3 regions of the Desulforapulum autotrophicum HRM2 genome follow, and region 2 is predicted to be linked to each of the others. Evidence: predicted binding sites of a transcription regulator. Region 2 holds the regulator's gene; each other region holds the start of a gene.
What was found. Region 2 encodes sigma-54, which starts transcription at its own class of promoters, with help from an activator protein. Its sites were predicted from a motif close to TNTGGCACANTTTCTGCTNT; they were not measured.
Positions count from the first base shown of each region.

Region 1: HRM2_RS08590 (PEP-CTERM sorting domain-containing protein) is a predicted target of sigma-54. The motif match lies at 4,833-4,852, and genes of this name have one in related genera.
Region 3: gabT (4-aminobutyrate--2-oxoglutarate transaminase) is a predicted target of sigma-54. The motif match lies at 2,846-2,865, and genes of this name have one in related genera.

Region 1 covers NC_012108.1:1,981,887-1,989,576, forward strand. The annotation lists gene HRM2_RS08575 (transglycosylase domain-containing protein) at 1-67, shown strand, start outside; gene HRM2_RS08580 (PAS domain-containing sensor histidine kinase) at 651-2,285, shown strand; gene HRM2_RS08585 (IS1634 family transposase) at 2,722-4,398, shown strand; gene HRM2_RS08590 (PEP-CTERM sorting domain-containing protein) at 4,433-4,747, opposite strand; gene HRM2_RS08595 (IS4 family transposase) at 5,017-6,396, shown strand; gene HRM2_RS26570 (hypothetical protein) at 6,941-7,174, opposite strand; partial or broken gene HRM2_RS28435 (hypothetical protein) at 7,226-7,596, opposite strand.
Region 2 covers NC_012108.1:3,169,783-3,177,472, reverse strand. The annotation lists gene gap (type I glyceraldehyde-3-phosphate dehydrogenase) at 1-748, opposite strand, end outside; gene HRM2_RS13815 (PTS sugar transporter subunit IIA) at 824-1,237, opposite strand; gene rapZ (RNase adapter RapZ) at 1,234-2,115, opposite strand; gene HRM2_RS13805 (PTS sugar transporter subunit IIA) at 2,119-2,577, opposite strand; gene hpf (ribosome hibernation-promoting factor, HPF/YfiA family) at 2,595-3,134, opposite strand; gene rpoN (RNA polymerase factor sigma-54) at 3,148-4,587, opposite strand; gene lptB (LPS export ABC transporter ATP-binding protein) at 4,590-5,312, opposite strand; gene HRM2_RS13785 (LptA/OstA family protein) at 5,309-5,842, opposite strand; gene lptC (LPS export ABC transporter periplasmic protein LptC) at 5,799-6,404, opposite strand; gene HRM2_RS13775 (KdsC family phosphatase) at 6,414-6,953, opposite strand; gene kdsA (3-deoxy-8-phosphooctulonate synthase) at 6,955-7,690, opposite strand, start outside.
Region 3 covers NC_012108.1:4,351,447-4,359,136, reverse strand. The annotation lists gene HRM2_RS19130 (molybdopterin-dependent aldehyde oxidoreductase) at 1-1,329, opposite strand, end outside; gene gabT (4-aminobutyrate--2-oxoglutarate transaminase) at 1,459-2,766, opposite strand; gene HRM2_RS19115 (TRAP transporter substrate-binding protein) at 3,359-4,438, shown strand; gene HRM2_RS19110 (TRAP transporter small permease subunit) at 4,552-5,022, shown strand; gene HRM2_RS19105 (TRAP transporter large permease) at 5,019-6,341, shown strand; gene HRM2_RS19100 (NAD-glutamate dehydrogenase domain-containing protein) at 6,372-7,690, shown strand, end outside.

The sequences.
Region 1 (7,690 bases), 1.2 Mb from region 2:
TCATGCCCATGTTTTTAAACCCGGCGACCATTGGCGCGATCATCAGGTCCGCTTCATTGTTAAATAGTGGTTGACTGAAAACCCGTGTTTGAGCGCAAAATTGTCCATATGCAAGGCGCAAAAATTTCTGAAACCGGAGTGTACTAGTGTACGTGAGGATTTCAGAAATTTGTAGCAACGCCGCAGATGGGTGAGTTTTCGTTCAAACACGAAATAAACCGGTCAAGGTAGGCGGCCAGTGCCTGCCTATGCTTTTTCAAGCTTGACCATGGGCCTTATTCGTAATTCATTTGGTTTTGAAAATATTGTCCCTATATCCATTTTTCCTATATTTAAGCAATAGAATTGATTTGTCTCGTATTAATATGTGTTGTATGATCAAAGATCATTGTACTGCCACAATTGAAAAATGTATATTTCATGTTAGTTAGGACCGCAGATGATAATAAGTTGAACAGAAATAGCGCCGAATTTTGATTTATCTACAAGGCCCTAAAGGTGCAGCATGTATAGTTGTTCTTTGATCATGGGCCTAACTCAGTAGACGGGCTAAAAGGTAAGCAATTTCGTTCAAGTTACAAAATTTGCGATCTTTCGTATCCTGAAAATAGAAACAATATCTGCTATTGCTAAATTTGGAGTTTTTTCCCATGGCTGGAAAACTGACCTACGAAGAACTGGAAAAGCGGATTCTGGAGTTAGAAAAGGAAAAAGTGGATCGCATAAAGGCAGAACAGGCCTTGCGTGAGAGTGAGAACAGCTTTGTACAGCTTTTCGAGTCAGCACCGGTACCGATGGGCTATGCTAAGTTTGTCGAAGGTTATACCGGGACGACTTGGAATTCGGCATGGTATAATACGTTTGGGTATTCTCGAAAACAAGCTGACGGTCGGAGTGGGAATGACATCGGATTATGGGTAGAGCCTGAAGACCGAGCTCGTCTGATAACAATGGCCAACCGGCAAAATTATGTTGCTGATTTTGAAACCCTCCTGCGACGCCACGATGGCGATGTCCGTAACTGCACCTTATTCGGACGATTCATAGAAACTCCTGGAAACCGTCTCTTGATGGTGGTCTATCTTGATATTACCGAACGTAAAAGGGTGGAAAAAGAACTTCACCACCTGCGTAATTATCTGTCCAACATCATTGATTCAATGCCGTCTGTTCTAATAGGGGTGGATGCCCATGGCAAAGTAACCCAATGGAACAAAAAAGCTGAGCAAGCCACAGGGATATCTTCCGATGCAGCACAGAGTCAAATGCTTTCAGTGGTATTCCCCCAGTTGATATCTCAAATGGGAATAATTACCGAAAGTATCAAAACCAGAGAAATAAAGCAGGAATTAAAAAGACCTCGTCATCTTGAAGGCAACACCCGTTTTGAGGATGTTACCATATACCCTTTGATTGCCAATGGCGTTGAAGGAGCCGTGATTCGAGTGGACGATGTCACTGAAAAACTGAGTATGGAAAAGATGATCGTACAGAGTGAAAAAATGCTTTCCCTGGGCGGGCTTGCGGCCGGCATGGCCCATGAGATTAATAATCCCCTGGCCGGGATGATACAGACAGCAAACGTTATGGCAAATCGTCTTGGCGGAAGAATTGATATTCCTGCCAATGTTAAAGCTGCCAAAGCCTCTGGCACCACCGTTGAAGCTATTCAGAAATTTATGGAAGCCAGGGGGATAATGGCTATGATCGACACCATTAACGCATCGGGGAAAAGAGCGGCTGAAATTGTGAACAATATGCTCAGTTTTGCCCGAAAAAGTGATGCATATGTATCCTCTTATCATCTTGCTGATCTGTTGGACAAAACCCTGGAACTTGCAGGGTCGGATTATGACTTAAAAAAACATTATGACTTTAAAACCATAGAAATTATCAAAAAATATGAAGCGGATTTGCCCATGGTTCCCTGTGAAGGCAATATGATACAGCAGGTATTGCTGAATGTTCTCAGAAATGGCGCCCAGGCCATGCAGGAAAGAAGGGGCACCCCTAATCAGGGGTGCCCACGTTTTATTTTTCGACTCATGAGGGAAATAAAAACAAATATGCTGCGTATTGAAATTGAAGATAATGGCCCCGGGATGGACGAAGCGACCAGTAAAAGGATATTTGAACCTTTTTTCACTACCAAGCCTGTCGGTGTCGGTACAGGTCTTGGTCTTTCTGTTTCCTATTTTATCATTACTGAAAGTCATGGCGGCAAAATGAGCGTTGAGTCGAATCCCGGTTCTGGGACAAAATTTATTATCCAGCTTCCATTTTAATAGGATTTCAGCAACAACTCAGACCCTGACCCGGTCGGGAAAACAGTTGTTCAAGCATCACCATCAGAGGTGTTTCATCATTTGTTGTGGCCAAGGCTACACCCTGTTTCTGCCATGCCGATTCGTTAAAATTTGTGACACCCCCAGGTTTATGAAAATTTAATTCAATGGAGCAATACGTCTTGATTTGGCGCCAACCGTTTTTGCCGGGTTGGCGTTATGGTCAATCCCTCCTTTTCCTTAAACTCACATTCGACACCCCCAACAGAAAAAAAGGACTATTTTTTGATGACTGTTTTTCTACATGATAAAAGTAAGTTATTCAAATCGCCCTAAGATAAATAATTTTTATTTACTGAATGTAATTTACCCTAGATTTTTCTAATTTGTTTTATTATAATTTGCCAAAATGAAAAACAATACATTGAGGCAATGCATGAAAGAATTACCAGAAATAGATGGGTTTACCGTTCAACATCTTCCAATCATTTCTTCATATGCCCGTAAAATAGGGATAATTGATATAATAAACACCCTGGTCCCCACTGAAATGGGGATTGATGCCGGGACAGTTATTCTTGGAATGGTACTCGATACCTTAACCGGAAGAAGCCCCTTGTACAGACTGAATACATTTTTTAAAAATCAGGACACCGAGCTTCTTTTGGGAAAAAAGACAGACCCCCGAAAATTTTCTGATTATACCGTTGGACGTGTATTGGACAGGATATACGAATACGGTGCAATGAAGGTTTTCTCAGAGATTTCCCTACGAGCCTTAGATTATTTCAACATAGACCGTAGCCATGTAAGTTTTGATACAACCTCGGTAACTGTCCAGGGGGACTACCCTTTGTATTCCAAAGATGCCGATAACAGTAAAACCATGACGATCACCTACGGCCACAGCAAGGACCACAGGCCTGATTTGAAGCAGTTCTTGGTTAAAATGCTCTGTGTTGATCGCACCATTCCGGTATTTGGTCAAACTGAAGATGGAAATGCATCAGACAAAACCATCAACAATGAGGTGCTTTCATCCATATCAAAATACATGGCGGAAAATGGAATCAAGAAAGAAGGATTTATTTACATTGCTGATTCTGCAATGGTTACCCGAAAAAACATGGAAAAGATCGGAGATGAAATTAGGTTTATCAGCCGTCTGCCTGCAACCTACAAGGAGTGTTCCCGCCTGATCCAAAAAAGCATCGTTGAGGACAATTGGACTGATCTTGGGAAATTGTCTGATACCACGGAAACCCAAAACCGACCGGCCGCTGTGTATAAAGCATGTGAATCGGAAGCGATCTTGTATGGTCGATCATACAGGGCGGTTGTGGTTCATTCAAGCGCCCACGATAAAAGACGGCAAAATCGAATTGATCGAGAGCTGAAGAATGAGCATACAGAACTTTCGAAAAGAATCAAAATCTTGTCAAAGCAGGAGTTCTTCTGCCATGCGGATGCTGAGAAAGCGGCTATAGAGATGAGCGAAGCAAAACATGTTTTTTATAAACCCGTCACCCAGGTTGTTGAAATCCCGAAATATAAACGGGGACGGCCCAAAAAAGACGGCTCCCGGGCATTGGACAAAATGATGTACAGTATCTCTTGTGAATTGGCCGAGACCGAAGCTGTGGAAAATCTCAAAAAAGAAACTGGATGTTTTGTCCTGTTGTGCAATGTGGACAGGGACGGCCAGAAAGGATACAGTTCCTACGATATCCTCCGGACGTACAAAGATCAATATGGGATCGAGCAAAACTTTGGTTTCATAAAGAACACACCGATCGTGAATTCGATTTTTCTAAAAAAAGCTGAACGTATAGAGGTGCTGGCCCTTGTTCTTCTCCTGTCTCTTTTGATCTGGCGTCTTATCGAATATAACATGAGACGATATGCGAAAAAAGAGAACAAGGATCTTCCCGGCTGGAATAAAAGAAGAACTTTCAAACCCACCTCGTTTATGCTGATGATAAGTTTTCAGTATCTGATGATTTTAAAAATCGGGAATCACAGACGACTGAACAGACCCTTATCCACGAAGCAATTAGAATATTTAAAGGCGTTGGGCCTGAAGTCTCAAATATTCACAACTCCCGGCGGATAATCAATACCCCAAAAAAATGGTGGAGATTTATACTCTATGGTGCGGAATGTGAGCTTAAAAAGCTGGCAAGTCCCATTAAACCGGTTCCAAAAAGAAGCAGGCTAGCGGGCTCTGGGTTGGGTATGGTGGCTTGATTATTAACAGAAAGCAGGCCTACACTTATGGGCTCTATGTTGAATATGGTGGCTTGATTATCAAAAAAAACATTTTGAATCTGGATGTTTGCATCAAAGCCTTTTTCAGGTGCCCATTGATCATTTAACCATGTATACCGGATGTTGTACGAACCAGCGCTGAAAATTGAAACATCTACATGGTCTGAATAAATGTTGGTGTCGCTTGCATTCACCGTAAGAGTGCTGGTGTCGATTGTATCTACGGTAGGATTTGTAGAATTGGTGGAGTCTAATAGAGATATGGATGCTTGGATTTTGAAATCAGAATACCAGCCAGGGGTGATATTCCCGTGGTTAATAACTCAACTTTCGGAGTTTAGTCACTCTAAATTTTAAAAATACAACAATTTGAAATAACTATTAATATTGACGAGATTCACTACCTATGATACGTGTTCTTTACCCCTAAAAAACAACAATCAAAGATAGGAATCTCATCAAAATGCATATTACCTCGACAGAATATCAAAATCAAACCATAAATCCTGAAAAGCTCGGAATTTTTGGTAACTATTTTTCCAAATTAAAAGTTGGAAGCATGCTCAACAATTCAGGTATAGTCAAAACCAAAGGTGCTTCTCCCCTGGAATTGTTCACTATCGTTTTCAATCTGGCGTTTATTGGCAAAAACTTCTTCCAAGGCGTAGTGCGGAATAAAAAAGTGGGAGTCGGAAAAGATGCCGTGTATGACTTTTTAAATTCGCCCACCTATAACTGGAGACGGTTTACAACTCTTCTTAGCAGCCGAATTTATTGTATAATTAAGGGTCTTCTGGATAATTCTTCTGAAGAGGTTCTTATCTTTGATGACTCGCCATACGACAGAAGCCGTTCCAAAAAAGTGGAACTTCTTTCCCGTGTATATGATCATGCAACTCACAAATATCTAAAAGGCTTCAGGCTGCTTACTCTTGGCTGGTCAGATGGTAACAGTTTTCTCGGGATTGATTTTGCCTTGTTATCATCAGCAAACAAAAAGAATCGATACAATGAAATCAATCCAGATATTGATAAAAGAACGTGCGGTTATCAACGCCGCAAAGAAGCGATAACAAAATCCACAATGCATCTGGAACCAATGGTAAAAAAGGCCCTCAAGACTGGTATCAGGGCGAAGTATCTTGTAATGGATAGTTGGTTTTCAATGCCTTCGGTGATTTCGAGCCTTCGCAAGCATATCCACATTATCTGCATGCTTAAGGATCATCCAAAATGGTTTTACGAGTACAATGGAAAGAGACTCAGGTTAAGTGACCTTTATGGAAAATTAAAGAAAAAAAGAGGGAAGGCCAAAGTTAAGGCCAGTGTCCTTGTTCGGTTACCTGACGGGAACAAAGCCAGAGTCATATTTGTCCCCTGTGATAAAAAACGAGGATGGCTCGCCTTTTTATCAACAGATATTACCATAGCAGATGATGAAATAATAAGGCTGTACGGTAAACGCTGGGATATCGAAGTATTTTTTAAAATGTGCAAACAGCATCTAAAACTGGTTAAAGAGATCCAAATCCGGAACTATGATGGTTTGATCGGACACACTTCCCTGGTAATGGCCAGATACAATATTCTGAGTCTGTTCCAAAGGAAAAGCGTTGATCAACGATCATTTGGAGATTTATTCAGAGCCTGCAATGAAGAATTGGCCAACATAACTTTCCTTGATGCACTAACGAGGATAATGCAATTAGCCATGGCTACGTTACGAAAGGTTCATAACTTGTCTGAGAAGATCATAAATTCCATGCTCGACCTGATAATGGGTGAAGCACTTGTATATTTCGGCCTTTCCAATCGGCAAACGCCCCTATTGGAAGGGGAATAGAGATGAATTTACTTCTCAGAAAGTTGAGTTAATAACATTTAATCCAATATCCCACTCCCCAGGGGAAAGAGCTACTGTGTATTCCACCCATTGATTGTCCCAAGCCGTCCAGATGGCGGAATCATCGGTAAACCAGCGTGAGGAAATGCTAGTGTGTTCGGTAGCTTTAAGAATAAAGTCTGTATCATAATAGGGGGTCGCCGTGGCATTCCCAACGATACTGAGATAGAAAATTACAGCAATAACCAAAAGTATATTTTTTTTATCATGTTGAATTCCTTAAAAAGTTAAATAATTGTCAAAAAGGACGGTTTAAGTCGGTTTATTAGGTTTCAATTATTTTAATCTCTTAACGTCTAAGAAATGAAGCATAAAATATGCCAAACCATATATTTTATCTTCAAGTTGCTTAAGTTATTGCTTTAAACTTTTTTATATATCAATAAAAAAATAGTTGCAAAAAAATGTAACATAAAGTTCATAGAATATGGATTTTTTTGGCTTTATAAGAAACACCCACCGAAACATCATCAGTGAAGGCTTTTCAAACTTCGTTGTGGCCAGGAGGGCAGATCCCCCGCTCCGGCCGTGCCGGTTTTATATGAAACTCGCTTCGACCGGCCGGCGGAAACGGGTGTTGCCCTTCACTCATTCTCGCAGGCCGTCCATGGCCTGCTCCGAGGGAAATGGCAACTCCTTGGACCTCGTGTCCACCGTTGCCATTTAACCCGTTCAGGGCAACACCCGTTCCCACCGGCCTACTACTGTCGAGTTTCATGCTTCGTTGTGTCCGCTAGGACATGTGGGTTATAGGGTAAAAAAGGTCATAAAGATATAAATACGCATCGACATTGCATGCCTGCAATCTCTTTTTGGCGTTGAGCTTAAACGAATCGGCGGAGTCGTTAGCCTTTGCCGTGAGTCTCGTCAATTTGCTTTCGGCTTTGTCCAAACAAACTTGAAACGATTTTTTTCGGCGCTGAGCATGGCTATTGCTCAGCCTGACCATCCACCGGAAAGCGTTTTGCTTAAGATTGGAACTCCGGCCGGGTCCAATGTTGCCAGACCTTGTTTGAATTGAAGAAAATCTGGTCGGTAATCTTTTCTGTGGTTAGATTCCAAGATACCTCAATTACTGTTCTCGGGGGCATGGTCGGCATTGAAGGCCGTGGCGTCCTTTTTTTTTAGTTCCTTTGAACAATCTGGGGTGATGAGGACCCTTTTGATAATATTTTTTTGAATCACCCGCCTGAGTATTCCCTTTAACAACAAGCCAAGGCAGTCTCTCTATACT
Region 2 (7,690 bases):
TTTCAACGACCACTACAAGGTCAACCAGGCTCACATTGGGGGTGGGTACCCTGACCGACAGGCCGTTGAGTTTTCCCTTGAGTTCCGGAAGAACCAGGGCAACTGCCTTGGCTGCTCCTGTGGTGGTGGGGATCATGGAGAGCGCTGCGGAACGTGCCCGCCTCAAATCCTTGTGGGGAAAGTCAAGGAGTCGCTGGTCTCCTGTATAGGCATGAACGGTTGTCATCATCCCGCTCACAATTCCGAAATTCTCCAGGAGAACTTTTGCAACCGGGGCAAGGCAGTTTGTGGTGCATGAGGCATTGGAGATGATGTCATGTTTTTCAGGATCATAGGTGTCATGGTTGACACCCATGACAATGGTGCTGTCGGGATCAACCGCTGGGGCTGAGATAATAACCTTTGCTGCACCGGCCTTGAGGTGTTTTCCTGCACCCTCCCTGTCCCGGAAGATGCCCGTACATTCAAGAACAATGTCAACGCCTGCATCCTTCCACGGAATTTGTCCCGGATCCTTGAGGGAACAGACCTTTATGGTTCGATCGTTGACGACCATGGTATCTTCAGTGGTTGTGATGGTTGCGTCGAGCCTGCCATGTACAGAGTCAAATTGAAGCAGATGCGCCATGGTCTTTGTGTCTGAAAGATCGTTGATGGCGACGACTTCAAGATCTGATCGTTTCAATGCAGCCCTGAACGCCAGTCTGCCGATTCTACCGAAACCGTTGATTCCAAGTTTAATTCCCACGATATTGTACCTCCTGAACGTTGGTAGTAAAAGAAACACATGTTGGGAAGCCGGGTTGGAATTCAAGCCAACCGATCATGCACGTTTGCTTCCTTTTAAAATTCCGCTTGCAAGGGAAATACTTTTTTTCCCCTGGGCCACAATGGCCGCTGCTGCCGCTGAAAGTTCCTGTTTATCCCTTACTGAAATTGCCTTGAGCAGAATTGGAAGGTTGACCCCTGAGATCACTTCAACGGCCCCTTCTTCTAAAAACGAGTAACTCAGATTGGATGGGGTTCCACCAAACATGTCGGTGAAAATGATCACCCCTTTTCCATCATTGACGGTTTTGATGCCGGTTTTGATCTTTTTGATCAATGCGTCGGCAGGTTCCCTGATGTCAATGGAAACAAAGCTGATTTTTTCTATTTGTGTATCCAGGATTAATTGAGCGGTTTCAATTAATGCTTCTCCAAGTGTTGAGTGGGTGACGATTAAAATTCCTGTCATAGCTCTTTTGTATCCCTGTCTATGTCCCTGTGGATGATGCCGGGTTCAAAGCCTCGCTGGCTCAGGTGTTCAAAAATGTTTTCAGCAATGGCAACGCTTCTGTGTCGACCACCTGTACATCCTACAGCTATTGTAAGATACGCTTTCCCCTCAAGGGTGTAAAGCGGAATCAGATAGTCGAGAAGGCCCAGGTATTTTTTTAAAAAAGTTTTGGCCTGGATGGTTTCAAGCACAAAATCTTTAACCTCCTTTGTGCGACCATTCAACGCTTTCAGCTCTGGTACAAAAAAAGGGTTTGAGAGAAACCGCATGTCAACCACAAGATCTGCATCCGTAGGGATGCCGTACTTGAATCCAAACGAGAGGAGGTTGATCTTCATGGATACAGGTTTGAGGGCGTGGTGGTGGGCAATATTGCGGATTTCGGCTTTAAGCTGGTGGACATTGTAATTGCTTGTGTCAATGATCCGTTTTGAAATTTTTCTGATGGGAAGCATGAGGCTTTTTTCTGACTTTATGCTTTCAATCAGACTTTTGTCCTGACCTGCGGGGTGATGGCGCCGGGTCTGGCTGTATCGTTTTAAAAGGATGTTTTCATCGGCCTCAAGAAAAATAATTTCCGGAATATGCCCGTTCTTCCCCAAGGATTCCAGGACCGAAGGAAATTGGGATAAAAATTGTTTGGCCCGGATGTCCATGACAAAGGCAAAACCGTTTATGTCGGTGTCGCTGTCCAGGGGGAGGTCAAGAAATTTTGGCAGAAGCTCGATGGGCATGTTGTCAACGCAGTAATAACCTGCATCTTCAAATGCCTCCATGGCTGTGCTCTTTCCTGACCCGGAAAGGCCGGTGAGTATAAATAGGCTTTGGCGGTTCATGGGTTAAAACTCTTCATCAATGTCAAGAATGATTTTCTGGATTTCGTCAATGGATTCGGCCCGTAACAGGCTTTCCTTAAAGTGGTCCTTTTTGAGAAGCTTTGAAATCTGTGCCAGAACTTTCAGGTGACTTCCTGTGGAGTTTTCAGGGGTTATCAACAGGAAAAAAATATGGACCGGTTTGTGGTCAAGGGAGTCAAATGAGACTCCCTTGCGGCTCAAACCGAACCCGACAACTATGGAGTCGACAGTGGCAAGCTTGCCGTGGGGAATTCCAATTCCGCCACCGATACCTGTACTGCCAAGTTGTTCTCTTTCCAGAAGAACCCTTACAATTTCGTCGCTCCCGGTCCTGGCCATGGGAGCGACACAAATTGCAAGTTCTTCAAGAACGCCTTTTTTATCCTTTGATGCAAGGTCCGGGATGATGGCACCCCTTGGTAATAGTTCTGATAGTTTCATAATCTCCTGGCAATTTGCTATCTGCGGGGCTGGATCAATCCAAGCTTTCCGTCGTTACGCCTGTAGAGAACATTGACACGCTCTGTCCTTGCATTGCTGAACACAAAGAAATTTTCCTTACCAGAGTTGAGTTCCATAACGGCATCATCGATGTCAATGGGTTTTACGTCAATGGCCTCCATGATCACTTCAGGAGTGGAGGTGTCCGAGGCGGCCTCGGGAGGGGTGAGGAGAATATCATTGTCCTTGATGCTTGCCTTGTTGCCTGACATGTGGCGTCGCATCTTGTCCTTGTTTTTCTTTATCTGGCCTGCCACCTTGTCCATAAGGGTGTCAATGGACGAGTACATGTTTTCAGACTCCTCCTTTGCATGGATCTTCAATCGGTCACACACAAGGGTTATTTCGGCAATGTGTCTAATCTTTTCAACGGACAGAACCACGTTTGCCTCTGCCGGGCTTTCAAGCATTTTGTCAAATCGGTCTACCTTTTTCTGTACATAGGATTTTAATGCATCGGAAGGATCAATCTGTTTAAAAGTGACGGATGTCTGCATAAAAAAAACCTCCCTAAAATTGTTTACGTTTACTTGACGGAAGAATGTGAAGCATCTCCCTGTATTTGGCTACGGTTCTGCGGGCTATGTTGATGTTAGCCTCTTCTAATATCTCTGTCAGTCGCTTGTCGCTGTAGGGGTTTTGAGGATCTTCCTTTTCAATAATAAGTTTGATTTTGTCCTTGACACTTGCCGAAGCCATTGAATCACCATCAGTTCTTGAGATGGAACTATTGAAAAAATATTTAAGTTCAAATAACCCCTGGGGGGTGTATGCGTATTTGTTGGTTGTGACCCGACTGATGGTTGATTCGTGCATCTGGATATCTTCGGCCACGTCCCTCAGGATCATGGGTTTTAACTGGGTGATCCCGTTGAGGAAAAATTCCCGCTGGAACTTGATGATGCTCTCCATGACAGAATAGATGGTCTTCTGTCGCTGGTGGATGCTTTTGATGAGCCAGGAAGCGCTCTGCATCTTCTCGTTGAGGTAGGTCTTGGTCTCTTTTGATATCTTGGTGCCCTTGGCGACTGCCTCTTTGTATACACGGTTTATCCTCAGTTTGGGCAGGCCGTCGTCGTTCATGACAATTTTAAAATCATCGCCTTCCCGGTATACATAGATGTCTGGAATAATGTACTGGGGTTCTTCAGTGCTGAACTCTCGACCTGGTTTGGGCTCCAGGCATTTGATGACGTTCACGGCTGAAACCACATGATCTATGGATATGCCTAGATCCTTTGCGATTTTCTTGTAGTTTTTGTTCTCCAGGTTTTTCATGTGCCGGGTGATGATCCGTTCAAGCATCGGATCTTCGATGCCAAGTCTCGTAATCTGAATGAGCAGTGATTCCCTGAGATCCCTTGCGCAGACACCGGGCGGGTCAAAGGTTTGCAGGGTTTTGAGCATGGCTTCAACGGCTTCGATTTCAAAACCCCCGGGTTCAGCAATTTCCTCAACCGTTGAACAAAGATATCCGTCAACGTTGAGGCTGCCGATGATCATGCTTCCTATCTGTTCCTGATCAGGGGTTGGGCTGTTCATGAGAAGCTGCCACTGAAGGTGATCTTCAAGGGTCTTTTTGGCTGAGGTGAATGCCTCGTAATTGGGGGCCTCCTGGAAATCTCTTTCCGAGTGAACCCTTCCCGTTGAGTTGTATTCGTTGATATAGCTTTCCCAGTCCGTGTCCTGGGAAAGTTTTTCCTCAATGGTGACCTCTTTCAGGTCCTCGTTTTGGTCTTTGGTGTCGGCTTCACGTTCAATCTCCCGGGCCTCTGCCTGGGTTATTTCCTGAATGCTCTCTTCCAGGGCCGGGTTTTCCTCGAGTTCCTGCTCGATCATCCCGGCAAGCTCCAGCCGGGAGAGCTGGAGTAGTTTTATCGCCTGCTGCAGCTGGGGGGTCATCACCAGTTGCTGGGTGAGTATTAAGTTTTGTTGTAGTCCTAAAGCCATAATCAGAGCCTAAATTTATCTCCAAGGTAGAATCGTCTTGCAATTTCGCTGGAGGTGATTTTTTCCGGGTTTCCCGATTCAATCACCTCTCCCTGATTCATGATATAGGCGAAGTTGCACACCCCAAGGGTCTCTCTCACGTTATGGTCAGATATCAGAACCCCGATGTCAAGTTCAGTGAGGTGGGTGATGATTTTCTGTATGTCTGACACGGCCAGGGGGTCAATCCCGGCAAAGGGTTCATCCAGAAGGATGAACAAAGGGTCGGTTGCAAGCACCCTTGAAATCTCAAGCCGTCTTCGTTCTCCGCCTGAGAGCACGCTTGCCTTTTGATCGGCAAGACGGGCGATGCCCAACTCTTCCATGAGGCGGTCTGCCTTGGCATTGACGTTCGTTTCAACATCGGGCCGGACCTCAAGAATGGCTGTAATATTCTGACGTACGGTGAGTTTCCTGAATATGGATGCCTCCTGGGGAAGGTACCCGATGCCGTTTCTTGCCCTCATGTACATTGGATAGTCTGTTATGTCATTGTGGTCAAGGAAAACCTGACCCTTGTCCGGCTTGATCATTCCAACGGCCATGTAAAATGTGGTTGTCTTGCCGGCACCGTTAGGCCCCAGCAGGCCGGTCACCTGCCCAGGGTTGACCTCAATGTTAACACCATTGACTACCCTTCGACCGTTGTAGGTCTTAACAAGATTTTTCAACGCAAGTCTTGTCATTCACCCTCTTTATTTTTCTTTTTGTCCGCGGGGTTGAACAGTGCTTCGACCCGCTGGTCTTTCCCACTCTCCACAACCACCTTGCCATTGCTTCGAAACAGGGTGATTTTTTTGCCGGTGACAAAGCTTTCACCTGTGATTACCCTGGGAGCGTCACCCGTCAGAGTCAGCACAAGGGTTGATGTTGTGTAGACAGCCTTGTCGGCAAATGCCTTTTGGTCTTGGGATGTGAATGTCACATTCCCCGTGGCAATGATCTCCTTGATGTTCTGCTCGTCGGTTTTGCTTAACTTTTTTCTCTCATCTTCCGTGTATATGAATATCTTTATGGCATCGGCATGGATGACATCGTCCTGGCTGGTTGCCACGGCATTGCCTGTAAACGCCACAAAGGAGCTGTCCCTTTCAGATGTCATGGCGTCTGCAGTGATGTGAAGGCTTCTGTCCTGGAGGTTGTCAGCTGTCTGGGCTGAAATAAGACTCGGGCTAAGAATCACTGCCCATACCATTAAAAAAATTAAATGTTTCACTGAAAGTTCCTTTAACATTTCCCCTGAGCCTGGTCGTGTTTTTGTCCAGGTCTGTCTCCATTGTATCCGCTTCAAGGATCGATTCCTTGTCCATGATGCTGATATGAACATTTGAATAGAGTATATGTCTTTTCTTGTCATAATGCAACTCAGCAGTTTTCAGGGTGTACTGGTCATAGGTGACAACGACGTTGTCGGAAAAGCTCATGTCGTGGGTTTTGGTATCCAGGAGTCCATTTGTCGAAGAAAGGTGGATTTCCTTTGCGTTGTCGGTGAAAAAGACCACACGCACGTCGGTCATCTGGGCCTTGTTCTCATCTTTTAAAAGCTTTGCAGATGAGGCATCAAGGGTCCATTCTTTAATACTGTTGCGCGTTGATGTCTGGTGCATTTTGTTGAGCAGCAAAGTGGCCTTGGAGTCGACGGAAATCTTTTTCAGAACAAGGTCTCCAGAAAAAAAACGCTGCTTATAGTAGAGCCCACCAATGCCTGCTGTCAGAAAGAACAGCAGCAGCACCAGAACGATTCTTACCCTTTTGGGTGTGTTGATTTTACGTTTCATGGACGGATTTTATCGGGAGAACCGGTTGATGATGTCATTCCATTCCCCCCTGGTCTTAAGTATTAGTTCACACACCTCCCGGACGGCCCCACCCCCCCCGTTTTTACGGGTTACCAGGTGGGCTGCTTGTTTGACCTCGTCTGTTGCGTCTGCCACAGCTATGGCAAGCCCAACCCGTGCCATGACGCAGATGTCTGGAAGGTCATCGCCTGCAAAAGCGGTTTCAGAGGCGTTGAATCCGGTTGTGTCGAGTATGGTTTCAAGGGCTGTCACCTTGTTTTTAATCCCGTCGTACAGTAGATTGATCCCCAGGTTGTTGCACCTTGCAGTAAGGGCCTGGGATTTTCGGCCCGTGATGATTCCCACCCTGATGCCGGCATCCATGAGAAGCCGCAGGCCAAGTCCATCCTTTACGCTGAACCGTTTTATCTCATCGCCCTGGTCCGTGTAGGTAATGGCACCGTCGGTCAGGACGCCGTCCACGTCCAGGAGCAGCAGCTTGATCTGTTTTAGTTGGGCTTCAAGACTGGGGTGTGTTTCAACGTTCATGTCAGGATGCCTGGATCAGGGGGGCCACCACGGTTCGGATGGCAATAAGGGGTTCAAGAAACGACTGCATCTGAGCAAGGGGGACGGAGTTGGGTCCATCACAAAGTGCCCGGTCAGGGTCGGGATGGGTCTCAATGAAAAGTCCGTCGGCACCAGCTGCAATGGCGGCCCGGGCCAGGGTGGGGGCAAATTTTCGATCCCCTGCAGAGGTGGTTCCAGCGCCCCCCGGGAGCTGTACGCTGTGGGTTGCATCAAAGACAACCGGTACACCGAGGCTTCTGATGATGTCAATGGCCCTGAAGTCCACCACCAGGTTGTTGTATCCAAAGCTTGATCCCCTTTCAGTAATGCTTAACCGGGTGCATCCAGCTGCTTGGGCTTTTTTGATGATATTGCGGCATTCCAGGGGTGCCAGGAATTGACCTTTTTTGATGTTCAACGGTTTTCCCGTTCGGGCCGCAGCAGTGATGAGGTCTGTCTGACGGCATAAAAATGCAGGGATCTGAAGTACGTCAAGGACCTTTGCAGCAGGCCCTGCCTGTTCGGGCAGGTGGATGTCGGAAATGATCTTTACGCCAAGTTGTTGCTTGATGGCTGCCAGGATCTCAAGGCCCTTTTCAAATCCAGGCCCCCGGTATGAGTCGATGGAACTCCGGTTGGCCTTGTCAAAGGATGATTTAAAGATAAAGGGGATACCCAGCCCATCGGTTATCTTTTTAAGTTGGCTTGCCGTATGA
Region 3 (7,690 bases), 1.2 Mb from region 2:
TTTTCCTGTGGCAAGCACGGCAGCACCGATGATTGCCTCGCAGGTGATGCTCAGTTTATACCCGAATGAACCGCCTGAGTTGTTCTGGATGATTCGGATCTGATCGGGTTCAAGGCCGAGCCCGGGGGCCATCTGAGCCTTGTGAAAGTAGATCCAGATGCTTTTGGACTGGATTGTCAAACGACCCGCTTCGTCCATGTAGCCAAACCCGACATCGGGTTCCATGACTAGGTGGGGCTGGCGCTGGAGGTAAAAATCATTTTCCACGACATGGTCGGATGCTGCCATGATGGGAGCGGTATCTTCCCCCTTTGCAATTCGTTTTTCGTTGTAAATGTTGGGGGTGCCCGGGTGGATCTCCATGGCATCAGGCGCAATGGCCGCCATGGCAGAAAGGTATGCCGGCAGCGGCTCAAGGTCCAGTATGACCGTTTTGGCTGCGGCGTCTGCATTTTTCTGGGTATCGGCACACACAAGGGCGACCACGTCACCACGCATGAAAATCTTTTCATCGCAGAAGATGGGCCGGTCCAGTCCATTCTGGCAGGGGGTCGGCTGGCCAACGATTTTATTGGTCCCTTTGATATCCTTGGCCGTGACGATTTTGTAGACTCCGGGCATTTTTTCAGCCCTGGAGATGTTGATGCCTTTAATAACGGCGTGGGAGATCTCGGATTGAACCATGGCCCCGTAAAGGGTGTCCCTGGGCAGTTTGTTTCTGAAATCTTCGCCAAAATCCCAGGTGCCGGTGGCCTTGTAGACAGCGCTGGGTCTTGGATAGGAGGTTCCCCACACCTCGCCTTTTTTGCCCAGCAGGGATGAAAACGCTGCCATCTCTTTTTCGTTCCTGAGAACCTTTGCCGCATCCATGACTGCATCAACGATTTGCTTGTATCCCGTGCACCGGCAGGCGTTGCGGTATTTCTGAAACCAGGCGCGAACCTCATGGCGTGCAGGATCGGGATTCTGGTCGAGAAATACTTTTGCGCTTATGATGAAACCCGGGGTGCAGAATCCGCACTGAATGGCGCCATGGACGGTAAACGCCCACTGCAGGGGGTGAAGCTTTTCCACGTCGCCCAGTCCTTCAATGGTCATAATTGTTGAATCATTGGGTACCCTGGCCCATTTGGTGATGCACGAACGAATTAATTTGCCGTTCAAGATGACATTGCAGGCACCGCATTGTCCCTTGTTGCAACCAATTTTTGTGCCGGTCAACCCGAGATTTTGCCGAATCACCTCTGCAAGGCTTGTGTCTGCATCTGCGATAACGGTCTGGGGGATGCTGTTAATGTAAATCTTTTTGTTGAGAAATTCGTTTGGCAAAAGGGGTTCCTCCGTGAAATTTAGGTCTGGATATTATCATTGGTCGATTGTCACGACGGGGAAAACAGGGTCAGACCCAGGTTGCTGTGGGGGTGCCACAACAATACCCCAGCGCCTGACCCATACCACTTATTTTGTAAGTTCGTGGAGGCTCTCTTCCAGGATGGACAGCCCCTTGTCCAGTTGCGCGTCGGTGATGACGAAAGGCATGAGGGTTCTGATGACATTTCCAAAGTTGCCGCAGGACAGAAGAATAAGACCCTTGTCAAAACAGATCTGTGTCAGTTTCTTGGTCAGCTCGGTTGCGGGTTCTTTGGTCTCCCTGTCTTTGACAAGCTCCATTCCAAGCATGGGTCCCTTGCCTCTGACTTCGCCGATGATTTCAAACTTGCTCTGGAGGTCAGAAAACCGTTTCTGGAGAATTTCACCAAGCTCACGGGAACGTTCAAGGAGTTTGTCCTCGAACAAAATTTCGAGAACGGCAAGGGCTGCTGCGCATGAGATGGGGTTGCCTGAATAGGTGCCGCCCAGGCCGCCAATGTGGGGGGCTTCCATGAACTCTTTTCTGCCGGTGATGGCAGAAAGGGGCATTCCACCTCCCAGGCTCTTTGCCATGGTGACGATATCAGGCTCAACGTTCCAGTGCTCAATGGCCAGAAATTTGCCGGTTCTTCCGGCGCCGGACTGGACCTCGTCAATGATCAGGGCAATACCGTATTTCTTGCAGATTGCGGCAAGTTTGGGAAAGTACTCGGGCGGAGGTGTGACAAAACCGCCTTCGCCCTGGATGGGCTCTGCAATGATGGCTGCCGTTGATTCTGCTGCCACGTTGGAGATGAAAAAATCTTCCAGGTAATCTGCGCAGGCAACGCCGCAGTTGGGGTATTTGAGCCCAAACGGGCATCGGTAGCAGTAGGCATAGGGGATACGGTAAACTTCTGGAGCAAACGGACCAAAACCGAATTTATAGGGTTTGACCTTACTTGTCAAAGACATGGTCAGCAGGGTTCTGCCGTGGAAACCGTTTTCCATGGCAATCACAGCCGGTCTCTTTGTGGCGTAGCGTGCGATCTTGACGGCATTTTCAACGGCTTCGGCACCTGCGTTGGCAAACATGGTCATTTTTGGGAAATCCCCAGGTACAAGCTCGTTCAACTTTGCTGCAAGGTCAACGTAGGATTCGTACATTCCCACATGGAAGCAGGTATGGATAAATTTGTCTGCCTGATCCTTGATGGCTGCAACTACTTTTGGATGGGCGTGTCCAACATTGTTGACCCCGATGCCCCCGGCAAAATCGATGTATTCCTTGCCTTCAAGATCGGTCATAGTTGCGCCGGATGCCTTTGCAATATACGCCGGCGTTATATTGGCAGGCCCCTGGGGAACGTTCTTATTACGCAATTTCTGATAATAGTCTGATCTGTTTTCTGTCATGATCTTTTTCTCCATCAATAATAAAATGCGGTTTTATTGGTTTACTCATTCCAGGATGTTGTCCGTTGTCTGTACAAGCACAGCAATTTGTGTGCCTTGTCGTTGTTTTTTCCGGGTCAAAGGCCTGTCTGCCTTGAAAACCGGACTGAATGGGGAATTATGGGGTGGTTTACGTGGCCGGGAAAGAATTGTTTTGATGCATGGGTGCATTAAATATGCGCGGGTGCATATTAGGGTTAAATCTGCTTGATCTCCCTTAACCACAGGTTTGGCAGCTGTTTTTCTTTTCCAGGGATATGTACCAGTGCATACAATCAAGAACATTGTTCTTTCATTTTTGTCCTGGAACCAATACTGTTCCCTTAAGATTTACCAACAGCTACCTGTTTCCGGCAAGTTTGAGCTGCTGGCATACAGTTTGCTACCGAATTAACTGTTTGAAAAAAGGCGATTAAGGCCATCGCTGTTCATCTGGCTGGGTTTGGAGTTGGAAAAATGTGTTGAGCCAAAGAGGAGGTGCCAAAGACTGCATAGATCTTATCGTGAATTTCGTAACAGGAGTGTCCGTTGCAGAACTGAAAATGAGAAAATAATGAAAAAAGGAGTAGCAACCATGCCGATTATCCAACGTGTGTTTTCCTATATTTCCAAGTTTTTGATTCTTTCCATTGCCGTGATGTTGACGCTTTCCCTGTCAACCGCTGTTAATAAGGCCCATGCTAAAAAGGTCTACAAGTTCACCATGCAGAATATGTTCTCCCTGAATCATCCTGTGACCACTGCCGTAAAGGAGATGGCCAAGAATCTGAACAAGGAGAGCAACGGCAGGATCAAGATCCAGGTGCTTCCATCGGGCGCCCTTGTGAAAGGTCCAAATGTTTTTGAGACCGTTGGGAACGGTTCAATTGATATGGGAACCACGTGCAGCTGCTACCACGGCGGTATCCTCCCCGTTGCTGCAACTTCGTTTGCCCTTCCCGGAGATCCAAGGGGTGTGGATGAGATCACGGATTTCATTTATCAGCCCGCTACCATTGCGTTTCTTCGTGACGCCTATGCCAGCCAGAACGTGTTTTACGGGGCCCCCCTTGTGTGGGATGGATATACCATCGTGTCCAAGGAACCCATCAAGACCTGGGAAGATTTGAAAAAAATTAAGATCAGGGCTTCAGGAACCATTGCCAAAACCCTCATGGAAATGGGTGTCCCCACGGTTTTCATTCCTTTTTCAGAGATATATGTGGCCCTTTCCCGGGGAACCATTGATGCTGAGATCAGTGGCAGCCATGCAGAAAGCTATCTTGCCAAGACCTATGAAGTGGCAAAATACCAGACTGTTCCCAATATCAGCGGTGCCCAGAACTGTGAGGTGATTCTCAATATGGAGAGATGGCAGGAACTTCCCGACGATCTCAAGGCCATATTTGAAAAAGCCCTTAAAACATGCTCCCTTAAGGTCGCCCAGATCTTTAACGAAGACGCTGTCTCGGTCAAAGCTAAGATGGAGGCCGAGGGTGCCCAGTTTATTCAGCTTTCCGATGATGCTGTAACTCAGTGGATGCACACCGCAGTCAACCTCTGGGATAACCAGCTGGCAAAGGAAGATGAACTTTCTGCGAAATATATTGAACTTGTCAAGCAGGATTTGAGAAACCGCGGCTATAAGTTCTAGAAAACGTCAGCCCCGGACCCGGATGGGTCCGGGGCTGATCCTATCCACATCAGCACAGATATATGGGATCTTATATGCAAAAAATCGAAACGTTTATCAATGTTGTCGAGACGATGAACAAGAAGATCGGCAGGGCAGCGTCCTACCTGATTTTTGTGTTCATGTTACTCATGGTATATGAAGTCATCGCAAGGTATTTCTTTGACAGTCCCACCATCTGGGTCCATGAACTCTGCGGGTTTTTGTTCGCAGGCTATGTGGCCCTGACCGGGGCATGGGTGCTCCTTGAAAAAGGGCATGTGGCCGTTGATATCATCTATCAATACTTTCCAGACAAGGCCAAGGACCTGGCAGATATGGTTGTTTCCATTATTGCTCTGTTCATGTTCACCGTCCTGTTCTGGCAGGGGTATAAATTTGCCTGGCACGCATTTGTTACAGGGCAACATTCCCATACGCTTTTCGCACCCCTGCTCTGGCCGGTCAAGACCATGCTTCCCCTGGGTTCGCTGTTCTTCCTTCTTCAGATTCTGGCAGATCTTGCCCGGAGCATCATTCAATTCAAGCAGAGGAGCACACGATGAATCCTGCACTGGTCGTTGTTGTAATGTTTCTGGCTGTTGTTGTTCTTTTTATCCTCAGAACCCCCGTGGCCTTTACCCTTGGGGCCGTCGGCATTCTTTCGCTGCTCATGATCAACGGGCCAAGATTTCTGATGCTTCTGCCTCCCTCGATTCTTGAGAACATGTCCAGTATCATCCTTCTGGCCATTCCCCTGTTTATCTTCATCGGGTGTATGCTTGAAAAGTCAGGCATTGCAGATGAAATATTTGAAATGATCTATAAATGGCTTGGGCCCATACCGGGCGGGCTTGCCATTGGAACGGTCTTTATCTGTGTGATTTTTGCCGCCATGGTGGGGGTGGTTGGGGCAGCAACGGTCACCATGGGGCTGATTGCCCTTCCTGCAATGCTCAAAAGAGGATACAAAACCACCCTGGCCATTGGCTGCATTTCCGGCGGCGGTGCCCTGGGGTTTCTCATTCCTCCCAGTGTAACCATGATCGTCTATGCCTCTTTGTCCAATCTTTCCATTGGCAAGATGTTTCTGGCAGGCGTTTTACCTGGGTTTATGCTGGCAGGGCTTTTCATGGGTTACATCCTCATCCGCAGTTTGATCAATCCTTCGCTTGCGCCCCCCGTGCCCAAGGAAGAGCGGGCCACCTGGGCTGAAAAATTTCTCTGTATTAAAAACCTGGCAATGCCCTTTGTCCTGATTTTTTCCATCATGGGTACCATTTTTTCCGGCATGGCAACCCCGACGGAAGCGGCCGCCGTGGGTGCGTTTGTGTCGATTCTCATTGTAGTCGCACGGGTAAGGTCTGTTAAAGGGGTAGCAAAAATTATCTCCACTGCCGCAGAAAAAACAGCCTACCTCACCAGTATGGTATTGTGGATCATCATTGGCTGCCTTGCCTTTTCTGCCGTGGTCAACACCCTGGGACTGCCAAGTCTTTTAAATGATTTTATCGAATCTTTGGGCATCAACCGTTGGGTGGTTCTCATTGCCATGCAGCTCAGTTTTTTCTTTCTTGGAATGGTCATGGACGATCTGCCCATCATCATGATCACAGTACCCATCTATGTCCCACTGATAAGCCTTCTGGGATTTGATCCCCTCTGGTTTGGCATTCTTTTTATCGTAAACATGCAGATGGCATACCTGACACCGCCTTTTGGGTTTGTTCTCTTTTATATGCGGGGGGTTGTACCTGCAAATATTTCCATGGGGCAGATATATAAATCGGTGTGGCCGTTTATTGGGCTGCAGTTTCTCTGCCTGCTGCTGATCATGCTTTTTCCTGAAATCGTTCTCTGGCTTCCATCCATTGTTGGCATGTAGATTTATAATTTAAAGTAAGGAGTAGTCGTCGTGGAAAATAATTCCGGTTGTTTTGCTTCTGTCACAAAGGGCCATGAGATCATTGACAAGGCCCAGGGGGTAAATCTTGATTTCAAGATTTTATATGAGGCTGTTATTGATCTTGCCTCCGAAGGCCTGATCACGGCAAATTGTATTAACATGGCCGCTGGAATTCTCTTGAACGACCTGGGGCTGCCCAATTATTTCTTTGAAAATATCAGCAAAGCGTCACTCAAACAGATCCTGGCATCCATTGCCACCAGTATCACCTTTCAGGATGACAAGGTGGTTCTGGTGGGGCGGGTGGCCCATGTGGATTTTGATCTGGAGCAGAATAACAATTTCCAGAAGGTCAGAATTGCCACCCGGGAGACCCGGGACAGCATGGAAAAAATTCTGGAAAATCTCATCCCGGGGCACAGCCGTGAGTATTACTACAGCCCGGAAAACGATTATTTCACCTATATGATCCGGCCGGAAACGGTTCAGGATTATACGAAAAACGAATTCACCTCATCCCGGTTTCTCTACACCCTTGCCGGTGATTATATCTCCACCCCCGAACCCACAAGAAGGCGATATGAACGTTTCCTGGCAGCGGTTGAGAAATCAGTAACTCCGCTCATTGAGGTGTTTAATCTGCCCGAGACAGGCGAGACCCGCCTGATGTTCGACAGCGATTTTGCATCCCCCCAGCTGCCTGTGCTCAGGCGACTGTTTGAAGACCATGGCCTGGTTTTGATGCGGGCCTATTGGGAGCCCTATTGGGCGGATTCGTCCGTTCCCTCGTCCATCTGTTCGGTCTACCTCCAGGGAGAGTTGTCCAGGAAAAAAGAAAAAGAAATCCTGGCCGACCTGGGGTCGTTTCTTGCCTTTAATGTGAACGCGATAACGGATTTATACGTTGAGGGCAAGCTGACCTTCCAGGAGATGATCTTTGCCGGCAATGCCATTGATTTCACCCATATGTTTGTTTTCAAGGAGAGTGAAAATGCAATGGATCGCGAGATCCTGGCAACCCTTTCCACACGGGATCACAGGGACGCCTTTTCCGCAAGGGTGCACAGCTCCAACAAATCGACCTTCAGCTTCAAGATTATAATGAGCACGGCAAAGGAGAATCCTGATCTGTTCAAGCGGCTGTTTGCCCTTTTTGATAAAAAATTTCATCCCGGCATATCCCAGGGCATAACGGTCGGTGATCTTGATGGTGAATTCAAGGCGTTTAAAGATATCATTGCCTCCAGGTTTATTGATTTTACCCTTGGCTACGATATCTTTGAATTCATGTTTAAAATCGTGGCCTGCACCCTGAAGACCAATTTCTA